Regions from separate parts of the Streptomyces sp. NBC_00690 genome, predicted to be linked through region 1. Evidence: riboswitches for the same ligand, from Rfam matches in the RefSeq annotation. Region 1 holds a riboswitch; the other holds the start of a gene.

Region 1 (7,665 bases):
TGCGGAGCCCGTTCGTACACCTCCGAGTTGCACTACTCCTTCGACTACGCGGTGCGGCCCGGTGAAGTGCGTTCCATCATCGACGACTACACGCGGACCGAGGACTTCGCCCATGCCGAGTTCGGCTACCGCATCGACGGGACGGAGGCACGTCGTCGCCATCTCTTGCAATCACTGCTCCAGGCAGAGGGCATGGACGCGGCCGACTACCGGGAGCGATTCCGGTGCAATCCCGTCGATGACTTCGCCGCCGAGTTGGGCCGCTTCGCCGCACTCGGTTGGTTGGAGAGCGGAACGCCCGGGCGGTTGAAGCTCAGCACGGAAGGGCTGGCGCACTCGGACGCGCTGGGGCCGGAGCTCTTCTCCCCCACGGTTCGCACGGCCATGGCGGAGTACGAATCCAAATGAGCGATCCCATGGATCTGACCCTGCTCTACCGGGGTCCGCTGGCCTCCTGTGACTACGACTGCCCCTACTGTCCGTTCGCCAAGCGCCGCGACACCCCCCAGCAACTGCGCACGGACCGGGCTGCGCTGGAACGATTCACCACCTGGGTGTCCCAACAGGGCGACGATCGACTGTCGGTCCTGTTCACACCCTGGGGCGAGGGTCTGGTGCGCTCTTGGTACCGGCGCGCCCTCGTCGAACTCTCCCGGCTGCCCCAGGTGAGCAGGGTGGCGATCCAGACCAATCTCAGCTGCCGCACCGATTGGCTCGCGGAAGCGGACCTCACCACCCTCGCGCTGTGGTGCACCTACCACCCGGGACAGACCCCCTACGAGCGATTCCTCGGCAAGTGCGAGGACCTGACTCGGCTCGGCGTCCGATTCAGCGTGGGCATCGTCGGCGTACCGGAGCACCTCGACCATGCGCGAGAACTGCGCGCAGCCCTGCCCGATCACATCTACCTCTGGGTCAACGCGGCGGAGGGACACGCGTACACGGACGCCGAAGCAGCGAAGTGGACGGAACTCGACCCCCTCTTCGCCTACAGCCGCCGTGCGCACCGGTCGGCCGGGCTGCCGTGCCGGACCGGGGAGTCCGTCGTGTCCGTCGACGGCGACGGCACGGTACGGCGCTGCCACTTCGTCCCGGCGGAGTTGGGCAACCTCTACGACGGCTCCTACCGCGAGGCGCTGCGCCCGCGTCCGTGTCCACTCGCGGTGTGCGACTGCCACATCGGGTATGTCCACTTGGAGTCGCTGCCGCTGTACGACGTCTTCGCCGGTGGGGTGTTGGAGCGGATCCCGGCCTCGCCCGCCCCGGGGCGACGGCCTTCGAGCCGGGCGATCCTGCGTTCGCGGGATGCCGATGCCGGGCCGCCTGCTGGACAGACGATGTGACCGTAGCGGATCGGTGCAGGACCGCTCCGCGGTCGGGACCGTAGGGGAAAGGTGGACGACCGTTGCGCGGTCGGAGACCGGGCGGTGGGGGCGAGAGCGGGCTACAGGGGCAGCAGGTCGGGGCGCTTGGCCTCGATGTGATCGCCCGAGCTCTCGCCGCGGAGCCTGCGGCCGATCCAGGGCGCCAGATGCTCGCGCGCCCAGTAGATGTCGTCCCGCCGCACCTCCAACGTGCCGCGCCGCGGTAGCGGGGGCCAGGGCTGGTCGGGATCGTTGGTGACGTCGAGCCCCAGCACTTGCGCGGCGCGCACCGCGACCCTGGCGTGTCCGTCGGGCGACAGATGCAGCCGGTCGGTGTCCCAGGCACGACGGTCCTGGACTGACTTCAAGGACCACAGGTCGAGTACCGGACAGCCGTGCCGGTCGGCGATCGCCCGGACGTGCGCGGTGTACGTGGCCACCTTGCCCCGCAGATGGCGCAGTACCGGCATCCCCCGGGTGTCGAAACCGGTGGTCACCATGACGGTGCCCACCGCGTTGGCGAGGTCGGCGACCGCCCGTTCCAGTCGCTCGGCGACATCGTCCGGGTCGCTGCCCGGCCGGATGATGTCGTTCCCTCCGGCACAGAACGTCACCAGGTCCGGGGCGAGCTCCTTCGCGCGGGGCACCTGTTCGGCGACGATCTGGTCGAGGAGTCTGCCGCGCACGGCGAGGTTCGCGTAACGGAAGGTGTGTTGCGGCATTCCGTCACCGAGAAGCGCGGCAAATCGATCCGCCCAGCCGATGAAGGTTCCGTCAGGTGCGGGGTCCCCGACCCCTTCTGTGAAGCTGTCGCCGATCGCCGCGTACGACGCGAATGTATTCATGCTCCCTGTTCCCGAATCGCCTGCCACGACCACTCATCTTGTCCTCCGCGATGTGACCTACGCGACCGTAAGGAGGGGTTGACGCCGGGTGATCTATGCCACCAGGAAAAGGGCGCACCCCTGGGAATACACGAAAGCCCCGTTTCACGGCTGCGAAACGGGGACTTCCTCGTGCTGGTGGCCGTGGATCGCGGACGACCTCCGGCACCGGGTCAGGGCGACTCGGTCAGAGCGAGACGCCGTGCTGACGCAGGTACGACACCGGGTCGACGTCGGAGCCGTAGCCGGGGCTGGTGCGGATCTCGAAGTGGAGGTGCGGACCACTGGAGTTACCGGTGGAACCGACCGCACCGATCTGCTGCCCACCGCTCACACTCTGCCCCGAGGAGACCGAGAGGGAGGACAGGTGGGCGTACTGGGAGTACTTGCCGTCGGTGTGCTGGATGACGACCTCGTTGCCGTAGGCGCCGCTCCAGCCTGCGGAGACGACGGTGCCGGGGCCGACCGAGCGCACGGTGGTGCCGGTGGGGGCAGCGAAGTCGATGCCGGTGTGGTAGCCGCTGGACCACATGGCGCCCGAGACCTTGTAGGAGGTGCTGACGCCGACCGCGGAGAGCGGGCTGGCCCAGCCGGAGCCGGTGGCCTCGCTGGCGGACTCGGCGGCGGTGGAGGTCTGGGCGGCGGACGACTGGGCGGCCGGAGCCTCATCGTCCTTCTTGACCTCGGTCTCGACCTTGGCGGGACGCTCCTGCTTCGGCTCGACCTTGGCCGGGCGCTCCTGCTTCGGCTCGGCGGCGGCCTTGGGCTTCGCCGGCGCGGCGGGCTTGCTCTCAGCCGTCTTCGACTCGGACGTCTTGGACTCCGATGTCTTGGACTCGGCGGCGGACGCGCCACCGATGGTGAGCTTGAGGCCGGGGTGGATCAGCGAGGGGTTCTCGCCGACCGCGGCACGGTTGTCGGCGTAGAGCTGCTGCCAGCCACCGTCGACCCGGTGCTCCTGCGCGATCTTGGACAGGTAGTCGCCCGCGACGACCCGGTAGGTGACCTGGGTGGCCACCCGCTCGGCGGGCGCCGTCGCAGGTGCGGTGGTGGCGGCCGAGGCGACCACGGGGGCCGCGACGGGTGCGGTCTGCTCGGCGGCGAAGGCGTTCGTGGCGCCCATCAAGGGAAGGGCGATGGCTGCGCCACCGGTGCCGGCGGCAACGATTCCCCGGGTGATGGTGCTGGTCCTGGTACGGCGGTGCTTACCCTTTGCGGGCATGGCGCATTTCCTCTCCGGCGCCTACGAGGTGAGCTGTCGGGTTCGAGCTGGAGATGCCCGGCCGCGCTTCTGCGCGACTTCACCCCAAGCCGTCCGGAAATCCGGATCGGCGTACTACCTGGGTCCCCCGCTCCTGCCACGCGTGGATGTGGATGAATTCCGGGCGGCGGCAGGATTAGGCGATCCGTCCGGAGTTCCGTGACCGTAATCGAGCCCTCTTCTGGCAAACAAGCCGGGCCCTTTTCTGATCAATGACTAAGGTCACGACGGGGGGAATTTCCCGTAACACTCCGTGGAAGGCGATGCGACAACTCCCGCCGCCCCGTCGGAAATCCTCTGTGGTACGCCGCAACTGAGGGTCACCACTATGATCCCGCTCACGAGCGGGCCCTCAGCCACTCGACAGGCAGGACATCCAACCACCGAAGTACCCAATTCGGACAGAAGCAGCTCGTGCCTCCATCGCGGGTAATGGGTGGAACAATCGGCCCAAGAGAGATCACACAAAATGATCACCCGATGAGCGGATGTCGTATCGTCGAGAACACGCCAATGTCGGCGAGCCGCGCCGACGGCAGTGACCCTCAGGAGCCTCTGTGACGCAGCAGCTGCCGCCGCAGGTCCCGTCCATCGAGCCGGAACTGACCGGAGTACGAAACTTCCGGGACGTCGGCGGCCTGCCGGCTCTGGACGGACGTCGGGTGCGACATGGGCGGCTGTTCCGCAGCGGTCATCTGGCCCATGCGACCGGAAGCGATGCGGCGTTCCTGTCCTCGCTGGGGCTACACACGATCTTCGACTTCCGCAATGAGGCGGACATGCTGCTCGAAGGCCCGGACATTCCCCTCCAGGGCGTGCGCAACCTCAATCTCCCGCTCAGTGACCCTGCGGACGGCGCGGAGTTCTGGCAGATGGTGCGCGACGGAGACATCGAGCAGTTGCGGTCCATCCTGGGGGACGGCCAGGCCGCGGCACGGATGTCCGACTCCTATCGGATGATCATCACGGAACGCACCGGCGAGCACAGCAGGGTCCTGCACTCCCTCGCCGAGGACAGTGTCCCCGCCCTGATGCACTGCGCTGCGGGCAAGGACCGCGCAGGGCTCTCCATAGCCGTGTCACTGCTGGCGGTCGGCGTGGAGCGGGACGCGATCGAGGCGGACTACCTCAAGTCCAACGATCCGCACCGGCGGTACCGGGTGCACCGCAGTGATGCCTCACCGGCCGGGATGTCGCCCGAGGTGATGGAACTGCTCAGCCCGCTCTTCGACGCGCGCAGGGAGTACCTCCACACCGCGTTCGAGACCATCGACCGGACGTGGGGCGGAACGGAGCGGTACCTCACCGAGGGGCTGGGGATCACTCCCCGGACACGGGAGCAGTTGCGCGACCGACTGCTCGACGAGGTCTGATTCCGAGGGCGGGCGGGCGGACCTGACAGCCGTGGGCGCGGGCCATGACCGGCTTGACGCCCGCGGCGGTCACTGCCGCCCCGTGCAGGCGTCCGCCTCGATGACCGGTCGCTACTTGGCGCCCATCTCGAAGAGGAGATAGAGGAAGCCGGCGAACACATGGCCGGCGATCAGATAGGCAAAGAGGCGCACCCAGATGCCACGGGGGAACCGTCCGTTCTCCTTGCCCTTCCTGACCGCTGCGGCGTTGTCGGTCACCGAGGTGCTCTCGGGTGCGACGGTGTTCTCAGGTGCGGTGGGGTTCTCTGACATGGCGGTCCTCTCGACTTCCGGTCTTGTTGGGCTCGTCCCGCGTGCTGGGGATCGCTCCGGGCGGGCGCTCGGCTGGATCAGACGTGCGGATAGAGGTCGGGACTCTGGAGCAGGGTGTGGACGAACAGCATCTCCGCGCCTTCACGGGTGGCCGCTGCGATCCGGTGGGGAGTGAGCGAGTCGTAGTGTGCGCTGTCTCCCGGTCCCAGTTCGTGGACGGCTTCCCCGAGGCTGAGTCGAAGTCGCCCGTCCAGGACGTACAGCCATTCCTCGCCCGGGTGGACCCGCACCAGTTCCCCCTGGGCGCCGTAGGGGACCACCAGTCGCAGCGGTTGCATGGCCCGCCCGGGGGTCCCCACCTGGTGATAGGTCCAGCCGTCGGCCACGGCGGGCTCGCGAACGCCGGCCCTGATGACCGGGTCGCGCTCGGGTGCGAGTTCGCCGAGCAGCTCGGCGATGGTCGTACCGTAGATGCGGGCCAGGGAGAGCAGCATCGGCAGCGAGGGTTGACGGCGGCCGGTCTCCAGGCGGGACAGGTGCGCGGGCGACAGTCCTGCGCGCTGGGCAGCCGCTTCGAGGGTGAGCCCCCGTCTGCGACGCAGGTCGCGCAGTTGCGGCGCCACGTCCGGCAGCTCGGCCGGCGGCTCCCCGACCCGGGTTCGAAGGTCCGGGGGGTGGCCCCCGGGAGGACTCTGCATGGGTCCATTGCGCCAGGAAAGTACCTCTGAGGCAAGTTTCGTGCCTCAGAGGCAAAATACCAGCTCAGCGGTTGGCCACGGCCTGCTTGACCAGCGTCCTGCCGAAGTCCCACATCAAGCCGCCGCCGGCGTGTGCGTCCTCCATGACCGCGGTGAAACCGGCCAGGAACCGATCCACCTCGCGTTCGCCGATCGTCAGCGGCGGAATCAATTTGATCACTTCCATCCGGTCCCCGGAGACCTGTGTCAGGACCCGGTGCCGCTCCAGCAGGGGCACCGCCACCATCTGGGCGAACAGACCTTTGCGGGCCGCTTGCAACACGGTCCAGCGGCTGCGCAGTGCCAGGGATTGCGGACGTCCGAACTCGATTCCGATCATCAGGCCCCGCCCTCGTACCGCATGGAGGAACTCATATCGGTCCACGAGGGCGGTCAGCCGGGACCGCAGGAGGTCACCGGTCGCCCGGGCGTTGGCGATGATCTGTTCGTCCTCGATGACCGAGAGGACCGCGAGGCCGGCCGCCATCGCCTGTGCGTTGGAGCCGAAGCTCGCCGAGTGGACCAGCACCCGGTCCATGGAGGAGTAGACCTTCTTGAAGATCCAGTCCTTGCCGACCGTGGCCCCCACCGGCACATAGCCGCCGGAGAGCGCCTTCGCCACACAGACCAGATCGGGCTCCACCCCTTCCTCGTGCTGGTAGGCGTAGAAGTCCCCGGTCCGCCCCAGACCGGTCTGCACCTCGTCGACGATCAAGAGCGCCCGGTGCCGGTGGAGCAGTTCCTGGGCTGCGCGCAGAAAGCCCGGCGGGCACTCGTGGACCCCCTTCCCCTGGATGGGTTCCACGATGAGGGCGGCCACATCGCCCGTGCGCAGTTCCCGCTCCAGGGCGTCGAGGTCGCCGAGGGCGATGGGAGTGTCGGGCAGGAGCGGAGCGAAGCCCTCCCGAAAGCCGGACTCTCCGTTGACGGAGAGGGATCCGGTGGTCAGCCCGTGGAAGGCGTGGTCGCAGTAGAGGACCCGGGGGCGTCCGGTGGCGTACCGGGCGAACTTCAGGGCCGTCTCCACCGCCTCCGTACCGCTGCTCCCGAAGAACACCCGGTCCAGATGGGGGCTGTGGGCGAGGAGCTTCTCGGCGAGCAGCCCGGGCAGGGGCGGGCAGTCGAAGCGGGTCAGGTCCGCCAGTGAGGCGTCCAGTACGTCGTGCAGTGCCTGCCGGACGACGGGGTGGTGGCGACCGAGCCCCATCACCCCGAAGCCGGCGAGCATGTCGAGGTAGTCCCGTCCCTCGGCGTCCCAGAAGTACGCGCCTTCGGCCCGTTGGTAGACCTTGTCGAATCCGATGGTCTGCAACATGCGCGGGAGTTGTGGGTTGAGGTGGCGCTCGTGCAGCGCGTAGCGTTCGGCGCCGCGTGCGGCGAGCAGGGCCGTGAGGTCGAAGCCGGCGGGGCGCGACCCGTTCACCGAGGACCGCGGATCGGTCATGGGTTGTTCTCCTTGACTGCCTGCGCCGCGGGGACGGGAAGGAGTTCCGGCCAGGTCGGTGCGGCGCCCCTCCCCCTGGCCCGCGGCAGCACCGTGTGGTGGGCGGCCGACGGGTCCGACCGCGCGAGTCCACAGCGAAGAGCAGTCCTTGGGGACGATCCCGGTGGGGTTGGCTCGCGCGGCCGGCCTGCTATCCGCGGTTGCCGGACATCGTTTCGCGCGCCGCACGCAGGGATTCCTTCAGCGAGCCCATGGTGGCGAGTACGGCCGTGGGCTCATAGCCGCAGTGG
Region 2 (7,665 bases), 5.8 Mb from region 1:
TCGGGGGAGTGGAACCGCATGCCCCCGGCACCCTGCACCACGGGCTCCACGATCACCGCGGCGAGTTCATCGGCGTGCCGCGCGATCAGATCGCGCAGGGCATCCGCGTACTCCTGCTGGAACTCCTGCGGCGGCGCGCTGGCGAAGACCTGGAGAGGCAGCGCCCCCGACCAGAGGTGGTGCATTCCGCCCTCGGGGTCGCAGACCGACATCGGCTGCCAGGTGTCTCCGTGGTAGCCACCGCGCCAGGTCAGCAGCCGCCGCTTGTTGGGTCGGCCGACGGACTGCCAGTGCTGGAGGCACATCTTCACCGCGACCTCGACCGAGACCGAGCCCGAGTCGCAGAGGAAGACGTGCTGGAGCGGCTCCGGGGTGATCTCGACGAGCCGGGCGGCCAGTCGGACGGCTGGCTCATGGGTGAGTCCGCCGAACATGACGTGGCTCATGCGCCCCAGTTGGCTCTGGGCCGCCGCATTGAGGTCGGGATGGTTGTAGCCGTGGATCGCCGACCACCACGACGACATCCCGTCGATCAGTTCCGCGTGGCCGTGGGCGGGTTCCGCCAATCGCAGGCGCACCCCGGCAGCCGATTCCACCACGAGGGGATCGGCGCGTCCGGGCATGGGGCCGTACGGGTGCCAGACATGGGCGCGGTCCAGCGCCACCAGTTCGCCCGCCGACAGCGGTCCCGGGGCGAGGTCGAACGGACGGGGCTCAGGCATTGGGAGCGAGGTCCGTACCGGCGCCGCGGCGGCGAACGGTGACCAGGTCGGTACGCGGTACGGGTACCCCCGACTGGTCTTCCTGGGCCGCGGGCGGGGATTGCGGCTCGGATCCGCACGGCGCGCCGCCCCCGCATCCGGTGGCCGATTCCCCCGACGGCGCCGCGCTGCCGCAGACCGCTGCCGTCTCATCCGGGGCCGTCGTACCGCCGTCGAGGGAATCTTCCGAGGTTGCGGCACTGCCGCAGACCGAACCGCAGCCGCCCGCCCGGTGCTCGGGCAGTGTGGTCGTCCCCGCGCCCTCCACCTCGAAGCCGGCGTCCGCGATCATGTCCAGATCGGCCTGGCCCGCCTGGCCCTCGCTCGTCAGGTAGTCGCCGAGGAAGATGGAGTTCACCAGGTGCAGGGCGAGCGGCTGGAGGGACCTCAGATGGACCTCGCGCCCACCGGCCAACCGCACTTCCACGTCCGGGCAGACGAAGCGGACCATGGCGAGGATGCGGAGGCAGCGCTGCGGGGTGAGGTTCCACTCCTTCGCCAGGGGAGTGCCCTCGAAGGGGATGAGGAAGTTGACCGGCACCGAGTCGGGGTCGAGCTCGCGCAGTGCGAAGACCACGTCGACCAGGTCCTGATCGCTTTCGCCCATGCCGGCGATCAGACCGGAGCACGCCGACAGACCCGCGGCCTGAGCCTGTTGGACGGTGTCCACCCGGTCCTCATAGGTATGGGTGGTGGTGATCTGTCCGTACGTGCCTTCGGACGTGTTGAGGTTGTGGTTGTACGCATCGGCGCCGGCGTCCCGCAACCGCTCCGCCTGGCCCTGCGACAGCAGCCCGAGACAGGCGCAGACCTCGACGCCCTCGTTCTGCTCCTTGATCGCTTCGATCGTCCGGGAGACCCGGTCGACGTCCCGGTCCGTCGGACCGCGCCCGCTCGCGACCAGACAGACCCGCTTGGCTCCCCCGGCGACCCCGGCCGCCGCCGCCCCCGCGGCCTCGTCCGGCTTCAGCCAGGTGTACTTGAGGATCTCCGCCTTGGACCCGAGCCGCTGTGAACAGTACGAGCAGTCCTCCGGGCAGAGCCCCGACTTGAGGTTGACGAGGTAGTTCAGCTTCACCCGGCGGCCGAACCACTGGCGGCGCACATGGCCGGCTGCGGCCACCACGTCGAGCAGCTCGTCGTCCGTGGACGACAGTACGGCGAGGGCCTCTTCACGGGTCGGCAGCTCGCGCCGCAGCCCCTTCTCCACCAGCGTCTTCAGCAGGTCCATGGCGCAGATCCTGACGCACGGGGCAGCCAAGGCGAAAGGCCGAACCCCACAACAGACCCTTGCCGAGGTGTGTGCATGACCACACTCGTTCCAGGTGGGGGCCCGGTTAGGGTCTGTGCGCTGCCTACAAAAGGGCCCGCGCACGGCCTAGCGAAGGACCCGACCGTCATGATCACTCAGGACCCGTTTGGCTGGATCGACGAGGAGTCCCTCGACCGGGAGCGCATGGGGCTGACCCGTACGCTCCGTCCCCGGGCCCTCGACACCGACCTGCTGGACCTCGCGGGCAACGACTACCTGGGCTTGACCCGCCACCCGGAGGTCACCGGGGCCGCTGCCTCGGCAGCGCGCCGCTGGGGCGCGGGCGCCACCGGATCGCGGCTGGTCACCGGCAGCACCGAACTCCACGCCGAACTCGAAGGCGCACTCGCCTCCTTCTGCGGGTTCGAGGCGGCCCTCGTCCTGTCCTCCGGCTACGCCGCCAATCTCGCCGCGCTCACGGCACTGACCGCGAGTGGTTCCCTGCTCGTCTCGGACGCGGGCAACCACGCCTCCATAGTGGACGGGTGTCGACTCTCACGCGCACGGACGGCGATCGTGCCGCACGCGGATCCTCGGGCCGTGCGTATGGCGCTGGAGGCGTACGGCGACGGGCGGGCGCTGGTGGTCACCGATGCGGTGTTCTCCGTGGACGGCGACGCCGCCCCACTCGTCGATCTCGCGGAGATCTGTCGTTCGCGGGGGGCCGCCCTCCTCGTCGACGACGCCCACGGCTTCGGAGTCCTCGGCGCCGGCGGTCGGGGTGCGCTGAACGCCGCGGGGATCGCGGGTGAACGAGGGGTGGTCGCCACGCTCACCCTCTCCAAGGCCCTCGGGAGCCAGGGCGGTGCGGTCCTCGGGCCGGCCGATGTCATCGCCCATCTGATCAACACCGCGCGGACCTTCATCTTCGACACCGGGCTCGCGCCCGCCGCGGCCGGGGCCGCGCTGGCGTCCGTCCGGTTGCTGGAGCGGACGCCGGAGCTGGCCGGTCGGGTGCGTACGGTCGCCGAGACCCTGCACCGTCTGTTGACGGCACGGGGTCTGACGGCCGTACGCCCCGACGCCGCAGTGGTCTCGATCAAGGCACCGTCGCCACGGTCGGCGGTGGAGTGGGCGGCCGAGTGCCGAAGGGCGGGTCTCGCGGTGGGCTGTTTCCGTCCGCCGTCGGTCCCGGACGGTGTCTCGCGGATCAGACTGACGGCTCGCGCCGATCTGACCGATGAGCAGATCGCCTGGGCGGTGGACACGATCGCGCGGACCGCTCCGCTTCGCGCCCGGGACGCCGTCAGTTGATGCTGTCCGCCTCCACGGCGATCAGGAACCGGTACCACGCCTGCGGGGAGAAGTGCAGAGCTTCACGGGCCACGTCTTTGGAGTCCCGTACGGAAAGGGTGCGGTCGGGCAGTCGGGCGGCCTCGACACAGTTGTTCGCCGCCGTGCTGTGACTGCTGCGCCGCCAGGCTAAGCCGGGGTGGTCGATGTGATTGGACATGGAGCCTCCCTATGCGCCGACGCGGATGCCGGCGATGAGATCCAAGGATTCGACCGGTGACAGGGCGAGCGTCTGCATCGTTGCGAACGCGGTCCCGTACACCGCCAGATCCTCTGCCCGTTCGATATGAAGGCTACTCGCGAGGTGGTCGAGAACGACCACATCTAGATCAGAAGTGGTCGAAAAAGAGAAGATAACGAAAGAACCGGCCAGGCCCACATACTCCCCGGCCGAAAACGGCATGACCTGGAGCCGGACATGGGGGAGCACGGCCCAGTCCGCCAGTACCCGCAACTGTTCCTTCATTACCCGGGTGCCGCCGATCTCGCGCCGCAGCGCGGCCTCGTCGAGGATCACGCTCAGCTCAAGCGGATCGTCCCGCCGCAGGACCGCCTGACGCGTCATCCGCACCTCGACCAACTGATCGACGGTGTTCTCGGGCAGCTCTTCCAGGGTCGCCCGGGTGATCGCCCGGGCGTACTCGGCGGTCTGGAGCAGTCCGGGCACCACGGAGGTCTCCATCGAACGCACCCGGTTCGCCTGGGACTCCAGACTGATGAAGTCGCGGTACTCGGGCGGAAGCACGCCGCGGTAGGCGTGCCACCAGCCGCCGCCACCCCCGTCGGCGGCCCCCGCCAGGGTCTCCAGGAGGGTGCGCAACTGGGGGTCGGTCACGGTGTAGAGGTCGAGCAGCAGTCTGACGTCGTCCGGTTTGACGCCGCTGGCCCCCGTCTCGATCCGGCTCACCTTCGACTGGTGCCAGTCGGCGAGCTCTCCAGCGCGACGACTGGTGAGTCCGGACGCCAAGCGCAGCTTGCGGAGTTCCTCGCCCAATTGGCGGCGGCGCACCACGGGTCCTTGACGCATGGACGCTCCTTCCGGTTGATCTGTACGGGCCGTGTGGTCCGCCCGAGATCAAAGTCCCTGCGGGTCGCAAAATACGTTCTCGCGTCGCAGAGTTCACCGTATTGAGCGACAGATATATGCATATCTTGGGGGATCGGCCCCCCTCGCGGCACGATGAGTGGCACTCTGACGGCAGCGCAGTCCGTGGCCGCTCAAGCATCCCTCCGCTTCGAGTCGGAGCCCGGCCGCGGTGGGAAAGGGAAGCATCGCCATGGCAGATCACCAGGAAGCATCCGTCACTCTGCCGAGCGATCCCGCCTCGGTGTCGGTGGCGCGAAAGTTCGCCATCGACATCGTGACCGAGTGGGGCCTGCCGGCGCGGAGCGGCGAAGTGGACACGGTCCGGCTGATCGTCTCGGAGCTGACCACCAACGCCGTACAGCACACCTTCGGCCAGTCGCCCACCTTCACGCTGGAACTGAGGTTGGCGCGGGAGGAGGAGCTGATGGTGGGGGTGACGGACAGTCATCCGCGCTGGCCGCAACGGCTTCCCGCCGCCGTACGGCAAGACAACGGCCGAGGCATGGTGATCGTGCGCACCCTCATCGCGGAGTTCGGCGGAAAGCTGCACGTCACTCCGACGGACGAGGGGGGCAAGACCGTATGGGTCGCCCTTCCTTGGACCGCATCGGTGCCCGGTTGACGCCGGCCGCCGCAAGGAGGTCGGCTCGGTTGCGGCGTGGTGGTGTCGACCGGGCTCGGTGTCCGGTGCCGACGTCCGCTTCCAGCCGTTGACCTGACAGAGCTCCGCGCCGACCGCCGGGGGCCACACCCGGGGCCGGCGCGGATCGAGTACCAGGACTCAGCGCGGGATCGTCACCCCACGCGGCCGTACTTGACGCTCTTGGACCAGATCTTGTCCAACTTCACCCAGGACCCCGTCTTGGGGGAGTGCCAGATCTTTCCCTTACCTGCGTAGATGCCCACGTGGTAGACGTTCCGGCCGGAGTAGAAGAACACCAGGTCGCCGGCCTGACGCGCGGACGCAGAGATGCGGCGCGTCTTGTTGTACTGCTGCTGTGCGGTACGGGGGAGCTTCTTGCCGGCCTTCTTGTACGAGTAGAGCGTCAGCCCCGAGCAGTCGAAACGGGACGGTCCTACTGCGCCGTACTTGTAAGGGGCGCCCTTCTTGGATGCCGCCACCTTCAGTGCCGCGCCCGCGTGGCTCGACGCGGCGTGTGCCTCGGGTGTGCCGCCCGGTACGAGCAGCGACCCTCCGAGAGCGGCGAGGGTGAGAGCGGATACCGCTCCCGCCCGACCCAGCAGGAACGGGACGTTGTTCTGCGCACTCATGCGCGACCCTTCGTCAGCCGCCTGTGAAGGATGACCTGTCGGGTTCGGGCGGACGAAGGTGCCCGGTCGCTTTCGCGGCTTCACCCCAAGGAACGTCCGGAATTTCCGGGCGCCCCGTACTGCTTGGGTCCTCCACTCCTGCCGAAGCACTCCTGTCGACCAGTCGCCCCGGCGGCGGCAGGACTCGGCGTCCGCCCGGGCTGCCCCGCCGAGGTGACGGGGGCTTGTCGTCCCAGGGATCTTGACCCACGGCCTGTCAAATTGCCGAGCGGAAACGGCGATATGTGAGTTTTCACACCATTGGTCTGATCGGGTGGACATGCTCGTCGCGCGATCGGCCCTCGACAGGTGAGGATGCCCGCACCAGCACCGGAATAAGGCATTCCGTTCGACGCGTCATCCTTGTGCGCAACTCGACCGTAGCTGCTGGCTCTCCTGCGCGTACTTCAAATGGGGTAGCCCAACCACTACTCCTTTGGCGGTTGACGGTCTGGACGGAGGTCGTTCCGGCCCGCCGTCAGGGGTCGTTAGAGAGTTACGGAAGGGGGCAAAGTAACCCGAAGTGATCTGCGTTCGCCGTCGAGGATGCGCAGCGCGCGGGCGAGCGTCTGCACATGGACGTCGCTCTCGCCCCGTTGGTGCATCACGGTCAGCGCGTCCTTGAGAGCAACGGCCCGGGAGACCAGTGCCTGCGCGGCACGCAGCGCTCCATAGGTATGGGTGGAACGAGCGGGGTTGATGCGTCCGACCTGATCCACGACCGCGAGATAGGCGTCGATGAACTCGCCCTCGGCGCGGGTGAGAGCGGGCAAGGGAGGCAGTTCCGGAACCATCGCGGTCAACGGCTTCCGGGCCCGGACGGGGTGGCTCCGCGATTCATGATGACGTGGTCGACGAATCCGTACTCCTGGGCGGCTGTCGCGGTGAAGAAGGCGTCCCGTTCCAGATCCTCTGCGACCCGTGCCGGCTCCCGGCCGGTGTGGCGCGCCATCAGTGCGGTGAACTGCTCCCGCTGTCGCAGGAGTTCCTTCGCCTGGATGTCGAGATCGGAGAGCTGGCCGTGCTGCTCTCCCTCCGATGCGGGTTGCTTCAGGACGAGCCGGGCCCCGGGCAGGGCCATGCGCCTGCCCGGCGTGCCGGAGGCGAGCAAGAGGGCTGCCGTGGAGACGGCCTGACCGAGACAGACGGTCTCCACCTCGCAGATCACGCTCTGGATCGTGTCGTAGATCGCGGTCATCGCGCTGTACGAGCCGCCCGGGGAGTTGATGTACAGCGAGATGCACCGGTCGGGATCGGCGTGCTCCAAGTGGAGGAACTGCACGATGACGTCATTGGCCGCCGTGTCGTCGACATGGGTCCCGAGGAAGACGATGCGCTCCTCCAGCAGCTTCGCGTACGGGTCCAGGGTGCGGGTGCCCGTACTGGAGCGCTCGGTGAACTCCGGCAGTACATAACGGGCATTGGGGCTGGTGTGGTGGCTCTCCATGAGGTGCCTCTCCGAGGTCTCGATTCCAAGAAATGTACAGGACGTACATTATCGAGGGAGGGCTTGGCGGAGAGATGAGTTTCAGTCAGCTATGAAACATCGCGATTTCTTCACCTATGGGGCACGATTTCATCGCATACCCTTTGAAGTCGCAGATCCTTGAAGTCGCAGATCCTTGAGGGAGCGCGACCGGCTCTCTGGCAGGCCGCTCACTCCGGTGGTGCGTGAACCACCCTTGGAGAAGGCGTGGTGACGTATCGCCAGCAACCCCGGTCGCGCGGCCGGGTTGGTGTGGCGAGCCGCTGTGAAACGCCCTCGGGGGGCAGAGCGGATCGAGGCCCCGCGACGGCTGCACACTGGCACGGCGGCATCCGCATCGGTCGCTCAGCGGCACGAGCGAAGGCCGACGACCTTCGTGCGCAATCCGTGGAGAGCCCTTGACCTGGACTTCGAC

The links. Region 1 has a riboswitch for cyclic di-AMP ahead of OID54_RS31525 (LysM peptidoglycan-binding domain-containing M23 family metallopeptidase). Riboswitches for the same ligand answer to the same signal wherever they lie in the genome.
Region 2: linked by a shared signal. The riboswitch ahead of OID54_RS06380 (C40 family peptidase) and the one ahead of OID54_RS31525 (LysM peptidoglycan-binding domain-containing M23 family metallopeptidase) in region 1 are both predicted to bind cyclic di-AMP.

The regions. Positions count from the first base shown of each region.
Region 1 is NZ_CP109009.1:7,232,470-7,240,134, reverse strand. It holds gene OID54_RS31540 (STM4012 family radical SAM protein) at 1-408, shown strand, start outside; gene OID54_RS31535 (STM4011 family radical SAM protein) at 417-1,343, shown strand; gene OID54_RS31530 (SGNH/GDSL hydrolase family protein) at 1,445-2,209, opposite strand; gene OID54_RS31525 (LysM peptidoglycan-binding domain-containing M23 family metallopeptidase) at 2,436-3,470, opposite strand; cyclic di-AMP (ydaO/yuaA leader) riboswitch at 3,474-3,646, opposite strand; gene OID54_RS31520 (tyrosine-protein phosphatase) at 4,067-4,882, shown strand; gene OID54_RS31515 (DUF6126 family protein) at 4,994-5,194, opposite strand; gene OID54_RS31510 (XRE family transcriptional regulator) at 5,272-5,892, opposite strand; gene OID54_RS31505 (aspartate aminotransferase family protein) at 5,957-7,375, opposite strand; gene hpnH (adenosyl-hopene transferase HpnH) at 7,566-7,665, opposite strand, start outside.
Region 2 is NZ_CP109009.1:1,448,370-1,456,034, reverse strand. It holds gene OID54_RS06410 (adenosylmethionine--8-amino-7-oxononanoate transaminase) at 1-722, opposite strand, end outside; gene bioB (biotin synthase BioB) at 715-1,992, opposite strand; gene OID54_RS06400 (8-amino-7-oxononanoate synthase) at 2,161-3,327, shown strand; gene OID54_RS06395 (DUF397 domain-containing protein) at 3,320-3,526, opposite strand; gene OID54_RS06390 (helix-turn-helix domain-containing protein) at 3,536-4,393, opposite strand; gene OID54_RS06385 (ATP-binding protein) at 4,644-5,075, shown strand; gene OID54_RS06380 (C40 family peptidase) at 5,249-5,725, opposite strand; cyclic di-AMP (ydaO/yuaA leader) riboswitch at 5,729-5,884, opposite strand; gene OID54_RS06375 (hypothetical protein) at 6,253-6,558, opposite strand; gene OID54_RS06370 (ATP-dependent Clp protease proteolytic subunit) at 6,564-7,211, opposite strand.